DNA from 4 places in the Aliiglaciecola sp. LCG003 genome. Region 4 is predicted to be linked to each of the others. Evidence: predicted binding sites of a transcription regulator. Region 4 holds the regulator's gene; each other region holds the start of a gene.
The links. Region 4 encodes LexA, which represses DNA repair genes until DNA is damaged. Its sites were predicted from a motif close to TACTGTATNNNNATACAGTA; they were not measured.
Positions count from the first base shown of each region.

Region 1: a site for LexA is predicted at 2,053-2,072, ahead of QR722_RS10520 (S24 family peptidase). Genes of this name have one in related genera too.
Region 2: a site for LexA is predicted at 2,339-2,358, ahead of recA (recombinase RecA). Genes of this name have one in related genera too.
Region 3: a site for LexA is predicted at 1,655-1,674, ahead of QR722_RS02570 (class IIb bacteriocin, lactobin A/cerein 7B family). Genes of this name have one in related genera too.

Region 1 covers NZ_CP128185.1:2,442,037-2,445,891, reverse strand. Annotated here, with positions in the region: gene QR722_RS10530 (NAD(P)-binding protein) at 1-186, opposite strand, end outside; gene QR722_RS10525 (Y-family DNA polymerase) at 382-1,647, opposite strand; gene QR722_RS10520 (S24 family peptidase) at 1,647-2,051, opposite strand; gene QR722_RS10515 (phosphate/phosphite/phosphonate ABC transporter substrate-binding protein) at 2,483-3,421, shown strand; gene QR722_RS10510 (ATP-binding protein) at 3,493-3,855, shown strand, end outside.
Region 2 covers NZ_CP128185.1:3,405,046-3,408,900, reverse strand. Annotated here, with positions in the region: gene mutS (DNA mismatch repair protein MutS) at 1-1,474, opposite strand, end outside; gene QR722_RS14865 (CinA family protein) at 1,787-2,278, shown strand; gene recA (recombinase RecA) at 2,447-3,481, shown strand; gene QR722_RS14855 (RT0821/Lpp0805 family surface protein) at 3,733-3,855, shown strand, end outside.
Region 3 covers NZ_CP128185.1:606,391-610,245, reverse strand. Annotated here, with positions in the region: gene rplD (50S ribosomal protein L4) at 1-360, opposite strand, end outside; gene rplC (50S ribosomal protein L3) at 378-1,016, opposite strand; gene rpsJ (30S ribosomal protein S10) at 1,035-1,346, opposite strand; gene QR722_RS02570 (class IIb bacteriocin, lactobin A/cerein 7B family) at 1,841-1,996, shown strand; gene QR722_RS02565 (hypothetical protein) at 2,014-2,172, shown strand; gene QR722_RS02560 (hypothetical protein) at 2,220-2,432, shown strand; gene QR722_RS02555 (GspE/PulE family protein) at 2,495-3,855, shown strand, end outside.
Region 4 covers NZ_CP128185.1:4,287,427-4,291,281, forward strand. Annotated here, with positions in the region: gene ctaD (cytochrome c oxidase subunit I) at 1-456, opposite strand, end outside; gene coxB (cytochrome c oxidase subunit II) at 467-1,621, opposite strand; gene lexA (transcriptional repressor LexA) at 2,062-2,685, opposite strand; gene QR722_RS18770 (CPCC family cysteine-rich protein) at 2,762-3,061, opposite strand; gene QR722_RS18775 (YqaE/Pmp3 family membrane protein) at 3,341-3,499, opposite strand; gene QR722_RS18780 (DUF7010 family protein) at 3,531-3,855, opposite strand, start outside.

The DNA.
Region 1 (3,855 bases), 1.8 Mb from region 4:
TGGCTGATGGAGTGTTACGAATGAGTAACTGTCTACCCAATGTCCGCCAGGCTTGTGTCGATTATCAATAATAATAACGGTGGCATCGGATTCACTTACCAAAGTATCCACAAAAGCTAAGCCGCTAGCGCCAGCTCCGATAACTAGATAATCGGTACAATACTTCTCAGAAAGGTCTGCCTTCATTGTTTATTAGACTATTAAATTCAACAAGTTATAAACCTTAACCGGAAATATATAAAATTGATACTGGGTTCTAGAGTTTTTTCACCATAGTCTTATCAGGGCGCACAGCGGTGTGATTAAATGTTCAGCACAGCTAAGTAAGCAAAGTGTGAATATAATTACTTTAGGCTAGGGGATTGAAAGTGATATATACATTCAACAAATGATTTTAGGAATATCTGCCCATTTTGTGGTGTATTGGGGTGACAAGAATGCACGGCGCATAGCAAACTTTTGCTCAATCCCTTTTGCCGCAACATGGACTGTTGATCGACCGAATCTGGCGTTGATACTATCCATGCATGTCATCAATTTGGGGTTATCCTTCGATGGGTTGAATAAGTCGTACTGGAAAAGTTGTTCTCGATGCAAATCTAGTAATCCCACTCCACAGCGATAATAGCGTACACCCTGTTGAAAAAGTTTTGGAATTGCGGCTTGCGCTGCACTGATGATATTGCACGTGTCATTGGTTGGTACCATGAATCGATGAAAAAACGACTCGCTAAAATAACCGTCATTATCATGGGGCGAGCTAGATGCAAAGATAGTCATTGCACTGGCTAAGCTTTTTTGTTTTCTTAGTTTTGCGGCTACGACTTCAGCGTGTGATGCGATGGCAAATTTCAGTTGCTCAAGCTCTGTAATACGCTGCCCGAAGCTTCGGGTGCTATATATTTCCTTTTTTGCAGCTCTGGCATCATCCCAGCTATGACGAACTTCGCCGTTTAGCTCCCGAACTGTACTTTCCACTAAAATAGAAAAGTCTTTTCTGATCTTTGTTGGATCCTGATTGGCTAGATCCAGCGCAGTATCGATTCCCATTACCTTGAGTCGTCTGCCCAGTCTCTGGCCAATTCCCCAAATATCAGTTACCGCCATTTGGGAAAGGATCAGCTTTCGCTTAGCATCATCATCAATAACCGCTATACCGCTAAAACCATCGATTCTTTTTGAAGCATGATTTGCTGCCTTGGCCAGCGTGGGGGTTTCTCCCATGCCAATACCTATGGGTAATCTGACCTCACGCCACACCGTTTTTCTTATACTTGATGCAAGTTCCTGCCATCCTTGGGGTGGGGCAGATTTGTTTTTGCCGTAATACAGAAAACACTCATCAATTGAATAAACATTAATTTCAGGAGCAAAGCGAGCGCAGGTGTCCATGAGTCGCTTACTTAAATCGGCATAAAGCTCGTAATTGCTAGAGCGTACTATCGCCCCAGCCGCTTTAAGCTCTTTTTTCATTTGAAAATAGGGCACAAACTTTTTGCCAATTCCCAGACTTTTTGCAATACCGCATGCAGCACATATACAACCATCGTTATTGGTTAATACAACTACAGGCTTTTTCCGTATAGATGGGTCAAACACTTTTTCACAGCTGGCATACATGCTGTTCACGTCACATAACGCGTACATCAAAGTCTCTTTTTAAACGGACGGTGCAATCTTACAGAGCGTGTAACGACGCCTTCGATTTGAAACTCATCACCTTCACGTAAAAAATACGGTGCGAAGCCAATACTAGATGACACTAAACACCTTTGTATCTTATCTATTTTTTTGCAGACAAACACACCATTGAGATTAGCGACCACTACATCTTGATCTTTTATAGACTGAGCACGATCGACGATCAGTAAGTCACCTGAAAAAATACCATCACCTTTCATTGATTCACCATCAGCAATACCAATGTAGGTTGCGGATGGATGATCAATAAGGAGTTGGTCTAAATCAAGTCCAAGCTGGGTATATTCAGCTGCAGGAGACTCAAAACCGATGATGCCCGCATGGGCTTTAATAGGAATAAACTTCAACATACACTGTTATTATATACAGTATTATTTTCTAGTCACTAAATATTTAACCATTGCATTGTTATTTCGAGAAGGCAGCACAGGATTCGAAAGCACTATCAAGACATATATGTCTTGGTAATTGTTAGTAATTCTTTAACATAGGTGTCATGGTAATTCACCAAGCTTGAGTAGCGCATGGCTGTACCTCATCTCTTAGATGAGGCTGGAAAAATAAGGCTGTAATTCATAGGATTGAGTTTTGTTTGGAGTCTTTGTGATTTATATAATTGGCAGTAATTAATGCTGACACCATTGTTTGCTGGCAAACCGCTAATGGTCTATTAATAGAAAACAGGTAAGTTATTTAGTCTACAATATATGAAGTGCGGATAATCTGTTATATTTTATCCAACCATTTTTGTATTTTTCGTCATTTACAGGCTTAATAAATTTTGATTTTTATTTTTTTAAATCAACCATTAAAGAACTTTCAAAAATGCTTGCTAAATACTGGGCTATTGCTAATAGCAAGTCTTTTGCTAGGGTGTGAACCTGAATCAACACCCATCTATAAGCCAACCTTTTCGGATATCTCAGTCAGTGCAGATACACAATATGTATTCGGAGTACATCCATTACACAATCCACAACTGCTGTTTGAAGTGTTTTCACCTTTAATGGAATATTTGTCAAAAAATATCGACGGAGTCAATTTTAAGCTTGAGGCTTCGCGCAATTATGAATCTTACAACGAAAAATTATATACGCATAAATTCGATTTCTCATTGCCAAATCCTTACCAAACTATCAATGCAATTGACCGGGGATATAATGTTTTTGCCAAAATGGGTGATGATGAAAACTTTAAAGGTATTATTTTAGTTAGACGAGACAGTGATATTAAAAATATTACTGATCTTAAAGGAAAGTCGATTAGTTATCCTGCCCCTAGTGCCTTGGCGGCCACTATGTTGCCACAATATTTCTTGCAAAAAAATGGTGTTAATGTTTTGACTGAATTGGACAACCGTTACGTTGGTTCACAGGAATCATCAATAATGAGTGTTTTTTTAGGACAAACTAGTGCCGCGGCAACCTGGCCTCCTCCCTGGAAAGCGCTAATCAAAGAACGTCCGGAACTCGCAGACCAATTATTCATTAAATGGCAAACAGAGCCATTGCTAAATAATGCTCTGGTAGTATTGCCTAGTGTACCGGAAGAATTAGTACAAAAAGTTAGGTTCTTATTAATAAACTTGCACAAAACTGAAGAAGGAAAAAATGTTTTAGCGCGAATGGAATTGTCTAGGTTCGAGGGCGCGGATAATGATACTTATCAGTCAATTCGTGACTTTATTAAAATATTTAATAAAGAAGTGAGAACCCAATAAAAATTTTATCTTGGATAAATCAGTTTTTTAGCAAATCAATAACTAGACAATTGATCCTGGGAATCACTCTTGTGCATGCCATTTTAATGACTATCTTTATTTTTGATCTGGTCAATCGGCAAAAACTGTTTTTAACCGAGCAAAATAAACAAGAAGCGATAGCATTAGCAAAAGTGTTCGCTGCCAATGGCAGCTACTGGATACTCTCCAATGATTATATGGGGATGGAAGAACTCATCACCTCTCAAAGTGATTTTCCAAAATTGAAATATGCTCTTTTCCTCGATATGAATAATAAGGTACTAGGCTATACTCAGCGAGACAAAGTCGGAAAATATTTAACCGATGACGTCAGTCTGACATTGCTTAATGCGCAATCAGGTATTCAAATATTAGCTGAGAATCCAATACTTATAGATGTTGCGGCCCCCGTC
Region 2 (3,855 bases), 880 kb from region 4:
GAATGATATAGCGCTCATTATTTTTCAACGTTTGGCGGCGGACGTATTCCGGCGGCACTTTATCCGCATAGCTGCGGCTGACCTCGATATAGAAGCCATGAACCTTGTTGTAGCTGACTTTTAGAGTCGAAATACCAGTGCGTTCTTTTTCTCGCAACTCAAGTCTATCAATGTAATCTGTCGCGCCCTTGGCCAGATCACGCAGTTCATCTAATTCTGCGTTGTAGCCAGGGGCAATAACACCGCCATCGCGGATAAGTACCGGCGGATTCTCGATAATCGCGTGTTGTAATAGCTCTAAAAATGCGGGGAATTCTGTAATCTGTGTGGCCAATTGCGCAAATGGCGCACCTAATTGCGCTAAATTGGTCTGCAACTTTGGCAGGGTTTCAAAGGCATTGGATAAGCGTGAAAAATCTCGAGGTCGAGCGGAGCGCAATGCTAGCCTTGCTAATGCTCGTTCAACATCGCCAATATGCTTCAAGGTACTTTGTAGTTCAGTATAATCACTATTTAGCAATGCTTGAATGCGTTGCTGACGAACTGCTAATGCTTGATGATCACGCAGTGGCCGTTGAATCCATCGATTGAGCAGTCGACTGCCCATAGCAGTAGAGGTGCAATCTAAAATACTACTGAGGGTATTGTCAGTGCCTCCGGCTAAGTTGTGAGTAAGCTCAAGATTGCGTCTAGTTGCGGCGTCCATCATCACCGAATCACAATGATCTTCTAGTTGAATGCGGCGAATATGCGGCAAGGCTGCCCGTTGTGTGTCTTTAACATATTGCATCACGCAACCTGCGGCACATAATCCGAGTTTGGCGTTGTGAACCCCAAAGCCATTTAACTCTTTAGTGCCAAATTGTTGATTCAATTGATTTTGCGCGGTTTGCAAATCGAATTCCCATTCTGGGCGGCGACGCAATCCTGATTGATGTTCAATCAGATGGTGAAAATCAAATCCTTCAGGATAGAGTAACTCTGCTGGCCGACTGCGTTGTAACTCGGCCAATAACGACTCTTCGTCATCTAATTCGACAATGGCAAAGCGACCACTGGTAATATCTAGTGTGGCGTAGCCAAATTTAGTCTTATGGGAAAATACAGCTGCGAGCAAATTATCGCGCTTATCCTCTAACAGGGCTTCGTCTGTGACAGTGCCGGGTGTAACGATTCGCTGTACTTGACGTTCAACCGGACCTTTGCTAGCGGCTGGATCACCAATTTGTTCGCATAGTGCCACCGATTGGCCCATTTTCACTAGGCGGGCAAGGTAATTGTCAACCGCATGGTAAGGTACACCTGCCATAGGAATGGCGTTGCCGCCAGATTTTCCTCTGGCAGTAAGTGAAATATCTAGCAATTGGGCAGCTTTTTTGGCGTCATCAAAGAACAGTTCATAAAAATCACCCATTCGATAAAATAGTAAAATATCCGGATGATCGGCCTTAATACGTAAATATTGGCGCATCATCGGGGTGTGATTATCAAGTTCGGTTGGTTGAACGCTTTGATTCATAGAAACTTTGAGCTCTTTGTTGCAGTGTCTTAGGTCAGAATAAACGGGCTATTCAAAATAAGGCGGTGAATTTCAATAGGTGCATTATAAGAGCTACGCGGGGTTTTTCTAGCGCTACTGATGACAAATATCAGTAGTTTCTCTCAAAGGCACCTAAGCTGCGCAATCGCGGGGTTAATTTAGCGACTTATTAAGTATCGACTATCCCCTTGAATAGCATTGGCGATAAAAGGCATAATTAGCTTTTACTTTTCAAGGCCTGTGCTTATGTTTGCAGATAAGATTGAATCATTGGTCGTGCACTTGGCCACTAATTTGCTCAAGCAAAAATGGACAATTAGTTGTGCTGAATCTTGTACTGGGGGTGGGTTAGCTTTTGCTTTCACCAGTGTTGATGGCAGTTCCAATTGGTTTGAACGCTCTTTTGTGACTTATAGCAATCAAGCTAAACATGAGTTGTTGCAGGTAGAGCAGACTACCTTGGATACATTTGGTGCCGTGTCGCAACAGACTGTTGAACAAATGGCCCTAGGCTGCGCCAAAGTGAGTAAGGCAAATTTAGCGGTTTCAATCAGTGGTATCGCTGGGCCAAATGGCGGTAGCACCGAAAAGCCAGTGGGCTTGGTTTGGTTTGGCTTTTATTGCCAAGGCCAGATAACCAGCACCAGTCGAATCTTTACTGGAAATCGTCATCAGGTCAGAATGCAGGCAATCCAATTCGCCCTTGAGCAAAGTATATTAGTTTGTGAAGGTGAATGAATTCAGTGACTTTGCCTAGCAATGAAATTTATTTTGATAAAAAAACAAAACTGTACTTGTAACTGTATAATCATACAGTATACTTCTGTTCAACAACTATATTGATTGAAATCAGCCAGATCATTAACCATCGCTGATTCACCCATGCTTAATTCGAAGGATACTCCGATGGACGACAATAAATCTCGCGCACTATCAGCAGCTTTAGGACAGATTGAAAAACAATTTGGTAAAGGTGCCATCATGCGTCTGGGTGATAACCAGGCACTTGATATTGATGCAATCTCGACCGGCTCACTTACTATCGATATTGCCCTTGGTATAGGTGGATTGCCCTGTGGTCGTGTGGTTGAAATTTACGGTCCAGAATCATCGGGTAAAACAACATTAACGCTTCAAGCCATTGCTGAAGCACAGAAAATCGGTAAAACCTGTGCATTCGTCGATGCTGAGCATGCTTTGGATCCGATTTATGCTGCAAAGTTAGGGGTCAACATCGATGATTTATTGGTGTCTCAACCTGATACGGGTGAACAAGCCCTAGAAATTTGTGACATGTTAGTACGTTCGGGTGCGGTTGATGTTGTGGTGGTTGACTCGGTAGCTGCTCTTACACCAAAAGCAGAAATCGAAGGCGACATGGGGGATTCTCACGTTGGTCTACAAGCTCGCTTGATGTCTCAAGCATTGCGTAAATTAACAGGTAACATCAAACGTTCAAATACCTTGGTTATTTTCATTAACCAGATCCGGATGAAAATCGGCGTTATGTTTGGTTCACCTGAAACCACTACCGGTGGTAATGCGTTGAAATTCTATGCTTCAGTTCGATTGGATATCCGTCGTATCGGCGCCATCAAGGATGGTGATGAAGTCGTCGGCAACGAAACACGGGTCAAAGTGGTCAAGAATAAAGTTGCCCCCCCATTCAAACAAGCTGAATTCCAAATCATGTATGGACAGGGAATTTGCAAAGAAGCTGAGTTGATCGATTTGGGTGTGAAGCAAAAATTCGTCGAAAAAGCTGGTGCATGGTATAGCTACAACGGCGAACGTATTGGTCAAGGTAAGGCTAATGTTGTTAAATACTTGAAAGAGCATAAAGAAATGGCTGACGATATTGAAAAGCGTCTACGTGCAGAATTATTGTTGCCTAAAACGGTTAAGCCGGAAGATGCCGCCGCTACCGAAGAAGTGTTGTAAAATATTAAATTAAGCGCGTCTCCTAAGCGTGATATTCCCTGCTAAGACTGTTAGTGGGGCTTTTTGCGTTTAGGAGCAGAGCAACTCTACGGAAGCGTGTTAGTTAATTACTGACAGGACATTTTCGAAGTGGCTTATATCTCCAATCCTCCCAATCACTTGCTTTATTGACTTAAATCAAAGCTTTTCTAATGGTCTAAATTACTCTGTTAATTGAATTAGCGTATCAGCTATATAATAAGGGGTAAGTTATGAACCATGTGAGATGTTCTGTAAAATCTATTTTAATAAGTTTAACCACAGTTACGCTTTTGTCAGCATGCGCCTCATCACAAGGCCCCAACGAGTCGAGCGGTATGATTATCGGCGGTATT
Region 3 (3,855 bases), 730 kb from region 4:
CACAATCAAGCGATCTTGACGTACCAATTCAGATAGGATGCTACGAATAGCTCCACGGTACATCTTTTTGTTCACTTTTTGACTGTGATCTTGAGGCTTGGCTGCAAATGCGCGGCCACCACCAACCCAAATTGGGCTGCGGATTGTACCAGCACGAGCACGGCCAGTACCTTTTTGACGCCAAGGCTTTTTACCACCGCCGCGAACTTCAGAGCGTGTTTTTTGTGCTTTAGAACCCTGACGGGCGCCTGCACCGAAAGCCACTACTACTTGATGTACTAGGGCTTCGTTAAAATCACGTCCAAAGGTCGCTTCGGAGACTTCAAGAGCGCTGTTGGCGTCTTTCAATACTAATTCCATCACTTAACTCCCAGACGTTACGCTTTAACTGCAGGCTTTACGATTACATCGTTGCCTGGAGCGCCAGGTACAGCACCTTTAACTAGAAGAAGGTTATTCTGTGCATCAACACGTACCACTTCCAAAGATTGAGTAGTCACAGCTTTATTGCCCATTTGGCCAGCCATTTTCTTCCCTTTGAAAACTTTACCAGGTGATTGGTTTTGACCAATCGAACCAGGAGCACGGTGAGACAAAGAGTTACCATGCGTATTACGTTGGTGACTAAAGTTCCAACGTTTAATCGCACCAGCAAAACCTTTACCTTTTGAAGTACCCGCGACATCAACTAATTGAGCATCAGCAAAAATTTCAACAGTGATTTCACTGCCAACTTCTATGCCTTCGCCTTCGTTGTCATCTAAACGGAACTCCCACAAACCACGGCCAGCTTCCACGCCAGCTTTAGCAAAATGACCTGCTGCAGCTTTATTAACGCGGTTCGCTTTTTTATCACCAGCGGTTACTTGTAGCGCACGATACCCATCTGTTTCCTCAGTACGTAACTGAGTTACACGGTTTGGGGTCGCTTCTATAACAGTCACAGGAATTGAAACACCATCTTCAGTGAAGATGCGAGTCATACCTACTTTACGACCGATAAGACCAATCGCCATTGTTAAAACCCTCTCTTGTTAGCCCAGGCTGATTTGAACATCAACACCGGCAGCCAAGTCCAATCTCATCAATGCATCAACTGTTTTATCAGTTGGTTCAATGATATCTACCAAACGCTTATGGGTACGGATTTCATACTGATCACGTGCATCTTTATTTACGTGAGGTGAAGTCAATACCGTGTAGCGTTCTTTGCGAGTAGGTAGTGGAATAGGACCGCTAACCTGAGCACCAGTACGTTTCGCAGTTTCAACGATTTCAGCCGTAGACTGATCGATCAACTTGTGATCAAACGCTTTCAAACGAATACGAATTCTTTGATTTGGCATCGATTAAGCTCCAACCGAAAGAACAAAAAAAACCATCCACACCAACCTATCATAAGGTGGGAGGATGCATGTAAACCGATGACCCCCAATTGGGGTCTTGTTCATATTTTCCGATGTTTGTATTAGCTTTAAAAGTTAATACGCTTTCCGGAAATCACTACCCTCATTAGGGCAAGTGGGCGCGAATTATACATGGGTGGTATCTTTATGCAAGTCTTAAGCGACTAAAAATTGGATAAATCATAATCAATGGGCTTTGCGGCGCGTCAGGGGGTGCTTTGAGCTGACTGACGTGAATTAAACCAAAAAACTGTACCATAGGACAGGTGTTTTTTGACTATTCTCATTCTAACCTTTTGATTATCTTCTATTGAAACTTTTGCATATAGATGATGAAAGTTATCCAACAGTGCGACCAGAGTTTAATAGTAGGTACTAACACTAATGGCTAAACAGCTATTAGCTTTTAAATCTAAATCAAAAGGAATTCGCAAATGCGAGAATTGAATGAAATGCAATTAGAAGAAGTAAATGGTGGGGTGGCACCTTTAGCTGTAGCACTTGGCGTAATAGGTTATGCACAAGCACTTTCAGCGGCCAGTAAAATTGGTCTTGGTATTGGTTATGGTATTTATGATGCAACCCATTAATCTAAAAGGACGCAACTATGCAAGTTATGACAGAAATTGAATTACACCATGTGTCAGGTGGCTTTGAACTAATTGATATTGGCTATGCTGTTGGTTATGGCGTTGGAAGTGTTATCCATGCCATTGGCAGTGCTAGTTATGGTTTCGGAGTTACTATTTACGAATGGACTCATTAAAAATAACTTCAAGGGGCCTTAGCCCCTTGCTTTAAATGGAGAAAGATATGGACCCTAAATTACATACGTTTATAAACTGGATGTTGTATATCCCAATTACCCTTGCCTTAATTCAGGTGCTTGGTAGCTGGATTGTTGATGGTACCGAGATACTCGGTCATCCAGTGTCACATAGTGCGATGTTATTGACCATTCTCGGTTTTTTATTCAACCAAAATGTGAAACCACGTGAGCCGGATGAAACGCAAACTGATTCTTAGGTTTTGTTAATGAATACACTCGGTTATAGTTACTACAATTATAAGTGAAACTGACGTAGTACATGGCAACTGAACTGGTTATTGAAGACACTCTACAGAAAATAGATAGCTTGCTTGAAGCGCACCCTTCTTTATTAGATGCGTATCAACAGCTCGAACCTATGATCTTGAATCTGTTTGAAGCGCAGCGCATGAGTATTTTTCAACGTCGCCGCCAACATCAAGACTTAGTTGCTCGCTTCAAGACCGGTAAAGAAACCCGTCAGATTAAAGTACCTATTAGTCCGCAGTCAATTGCAGGTTACGTGGCGCTGAGTCAAAAGCCTTTGCTTATTAGTGACCCGTATAATGCTCAGGAGCTCGCTGAAATACATCCTCGGCTGAAATTTGCCGACAAATTCGATAAAAACAGTTCTTTCAAAACTGACAACATCATTTGTGTGCCAATATTAAATGCTGGTGTGTTGATGGGCGTGATGCAGATAATCAATAAAAAGGTCGGTTCATTTGGCGATGCTGACCTAAGATTGGCCAATTCACTGGCTGAAATCATTGGCAACAAATTTCGTTATGAATTAGGCGGCACAAGCAATCCCTTTGACTACTTGATCCATCGCAACCTGATGTCAGAAAAGGATCTAAAGCAGTTTACTGAATCGAGTAAAGATTTGCGCCAACTCATTCAGCGGCTGACGTCAGAGGCCCGCATTCCAGAAGATGCCCTAGGCAATGCGTTGTCTGTCCATTATCAGGTACCTTATATAAGTTACTTACCTGAGAAATATCATGTACTACAAAGTGGTAGTAAGCTCAATCTATCCTATTTAAAGCGCAATCACGTTGCTGTGCTAGCTGATGCAAGTGAAAATCCAATTGTGTTAATGGCCGAACCTAATAATGCGGCACTATTAATGGAAATTGAAAGTGCGCTGGGCATTGATAGTTACGAGATTTCTGTGGCGTTGCCCAATCAAGTTCTGCAGTACTTAGGTGCAAGTGGCGGCGGCTCTGCACCAGGTGAAATGGATGAAATTCTAGATGAAATCGGTACCAGCTCAGAAGAGATGGATGATTCCGGAGAAGAGCTTTCAGATGATGCTCCAGCGGTTGTTCGCCTAGTAAGCCGAGTATTGCATGATGCTAAGCGGCTCAATGCGTCAGATATTCATGTTGATCCTGAAAAAAATGGTCCAACTCGGGTACGTATGCGTATTGACGGTGTCTGTCGGGACATCACCCAAGTGCCCGCGTCTCATCACAGTGCGGTGATTGCCCGTATTAAAATCATGTCGAATTTGAACATCGCTGAAAAACGGGTGCCGCAGGATGGTAAATTGGCCTTTCGTATGTCCGGCCAGTTAGTGGAAGTGAGGGTAGCAACGATTCCAACGGTGGCTGGCGAAGGGGTGGTGATGCGTATCCT
Region 4 (3,855 bases):
AGTTGAAAGGGGAGCGTAGAACGTCCAACCAAATGCTGGGCCACCACCTTCCATAAATAATGAAGCAAGTAGGATGGTAAATGCCATTGGCAAAATCCAGAAGCTCCAGTTATTCATGCGCGGTAAAGCCATATCTGGCGCACCGATCATCATAGGTACTAGCCAGTTAGCTAAGCCAGTAAAGGCAGGCATAACCGCACCAAATACCATGATCAACCCATGCACTGTGGTCATCTGATTAAAAAAGTTAGGCTCAACAATTTGCAGGCCTGGCTGAAATAATTCTGCTCGAATTACCATGGCCATTGCGCCACCAATCAAGAACATGATGAACGCGAACCAAAGGTACAAAGTACCAATATCTTTATGGTTAGTAGTAAACAGCCAACGCTTTATGCCGCTTGGCGCATGATGATGATGGTCATCATGATGCAGGTCTTGTGTTGCAGTACTCATAATTAACCTCCTATTGACCCGTCATAACGGCGTTGATGTCTTTTGCTTGGATCATGTCACCCGTATTGTTACCCCAAGCATTTCGCTCATAAGTCACAACGGCGGCAATCTCACTCATTGTTAATTGTTTGCCAAACGCCTGCATAGCAGTGCCAGTTTTGCCATTTATAACAATGTCGATATGGGCAGGAATATCGTTCAGTGCCATTGCACTGCCAGCCAAAGCTGGGAATACACCTGGCAAACCACCACCGTTAGGCTGATGACAGGCTGCACAAGTGCGCATATAGACCTGCTCGCCAGTGGCCATCAATTCATCCATACTCATATTTAACGCTAGCAAACGTTGTTCTTCTTCTTTTGCTTTGCGTTGGGATTCTTGTTGTGCCGTGATCCAGGCTTGATATTCGGCGGGCTCTTTGGCAATAACGACGATTGGCATGAATCCGTGATCTTTACCGCATAGCTCTGCACATTGCCCACGGTAAATGCCGGCATGATTCACATTGGCCCAAGCTTCATTGATAAAACCAGGGTTGGCGTCTTTTTTGACGGCGAAATCCGGTACCCACCAAGAATGAATAACATCATCTGAGGTCACTAAAAAGCGGACTTTTTTACCGGTAGGAATAACCAAAGGTCTATCTACTTCCAATAAGTAGTTTTCACCTTTAGCAAAGCGATTGCTAATTTGTTCCGGTTGAGTGGCTAATGATGAGTAAAATTCTACGTCATCATCCATATATTTATAATGCCACTTCCACTGTGAACCTGTGACTAACACCGTCACATCTGCTGCACTGGCATCTTCCATGGCGATTAAAGTTTTTGCAGCAGGAAAGGCCATCACCACGAGGATAACGAATGGAATGATGGTCCAAGCAATTTCTACTTTTACGCTCTCATGAAAATGAGCAGGCTTAGCACCCCGTGATTTGCGGTGAAAAAACATGCTGTAAAACATCACACCGAACACAAGTACGGCAATAACAACACATATGCCAAACATCAACATGTGCAAGTCATAGACTTCAGCACTGATGTCTGTCACACCCTGTCGTAGATTCAGCTGGTATTGGTCAGCAGTCGAATTCGTTTCTGCTGAGGTAGCAAACGCAATGATACTGGTCAGTAAGACCGATGCGCCGGACCATGTCTTTTTCACTCAACACCTCCTGGTGATTTAAGCCTTTTCCAAGGGAGTAACGCACAGATAATATCCGCCAAAAACTCTAACGTGGTAAATGACTTGATTTATTTTTGTTATGAATCTGTTAATTGACGTATAAGAATTACTCAATCAGCCAATGGAGTCTAGTGTTTTTTGTTGTTATTAGAAACAACTGATTGATTTTTATCCAAAATAGGCTAAATGAAGTATTTTAAGTGATATTCACCTGCCAACCTGCAAAATAATATGCTGTTAGAATCATTGTGATTATTTTTTTTTGCCTGATGACGGTTTGGGGCGGGAATTGAAGTACATAAAAAGTAGTAAGTTATTCGTTGCTAAAGAGGGGAGCGAAAAGCAGCTAGAAATAGCCAATGGCTTTCACCAGTGGCTAATTGTTTTATCAAATACCTGGAAATTAACGAAGTGGCTATTTACATCCAGTCAGCGTTACGGATCACACCAACAGCAATGCCTTCAATATTGAACGGCTGTGATGCCAAGTCAACTTTGATGGTATTGAAATCGTCATTTTCCGCATGCAATAGTACTTCTCGCCCCCGTTTTTCAAGACGCTTTACCGTTACATCTTCGTCGACACGAGCGACTACCACCTGGCCATTGTGCACATCGGTTGTTCTATGTACGGCTAATAAATCACCGTCTAAAATACCGATATCTTTCATACTCATACCACTGACGCGCAGCAGGAAGTCGGCACTGGGTTTAAATAAATTAGGATCAACCTTGTAGTGACATTCTACATGTTCTTCAGCCAAGATCGGCTCACCCGCAGCAACGCGACCAATTAAAGGTAGGCCTAACTCTTCAGGCACATCATCTAGCGGCACATTTAACTTTATGCCCCGTGAGGTACCCGGTAATATTTCGATCACACCTTTTCTAGCCAAGGCTTTTAGATGTTCTTCTGCAGCATTAGCGGATTTGAAGCCTAATTCCCGGGCAATTTCAGCACGAGTAGGGGGCATGCCAGTTTCAGACATAGTTGTCTTGATGAGCTGGAGTATTTCTGCTTGTCTTGGAGTTAGTGGACGCATAAACAGCCTGTTATTCTATACAGTTCAACTGGTAGTATATACAGTTAATCTCATAAAACAAATCTAGTTGCCGTTATTATTTTTCCCGGGCTTTATAGTGGAATGATTTTCTATCTTCTTCAGACAATACATGTTCAAGCATCTTGGGGTCACAAGCACCAATCTGTATGAAGTTTTGTCGACCTTGGCGCAACGACATATGATTTGGTCCCGAGTAATTATCTTGCGCATTCACGTCAACGCCATCATCCTCCCAAAAACAGATGGGGCATATCAGGTAGCTTGCTCTTTGTGACAAGGTAAAATAGTCGCAACAAGGGCATTGCTCAACAAGATTAGTATTTTTTTTTGGTTCATACCAGTCTAACTCGTTCATACGCCTTCCCCTAGCAACGCTTTGTTATGTACTCTAGTCTGTTAACTCGCACCGCGTAATCAGTGCAAGCTATAACGTTACAGTTTACTGGGCAACTCTAATATAGACACACTTTTTTCGCTATATTACGATTACGAATTAACAGCTGTTAAGGAATACTTGCATTAAAAGCAGGTTAAAATTGCAGAATACGATTTAACCAACGAAAAATAGCATTCAGTAAAGATTATTTCTATCGAAACAACTACTCACACTATTTCCCGATTGTTATTCAGAAGGTTACTTTGTTACCACCCAAACTGCATGAATGATACCCGGAACATAAAACAGTATACAAAGCAGCACATTGATTAATAAATCTTTCCCGAAACCACTTTTTAGCAAAACAGCGATAGGCGGTAGAAGAATAGCCAAAATAATTAATACCAGTTTATTCATTTCCTGAGTCTCCAATATTTATTCTTTGTCACTACAATGCCGTATTTGAATCTTGTCGTCTAGATTGATAGAAAATAATTAATGAAAATAGCAGTTCAATCCCGCTACCTATAAAAGCACCGACAACAAACTTAGCCCCGAATAGAATACATAAAACACCACAGAGCATCAGCAGACCACCCAAGAACCAATAAAGCTTAGTTGCATATAAAGTCTGAAACGGCAGATAACGTACACCAATTATCAGCAACATAATCGGATAAAACCACTCCACTTGAAGCTTTGCTACATAGAAAGCGATAAACAAGCCCACAAACAAAATAATGGTGCTTTCCAACGCGAGTTTTCCTAAGGGA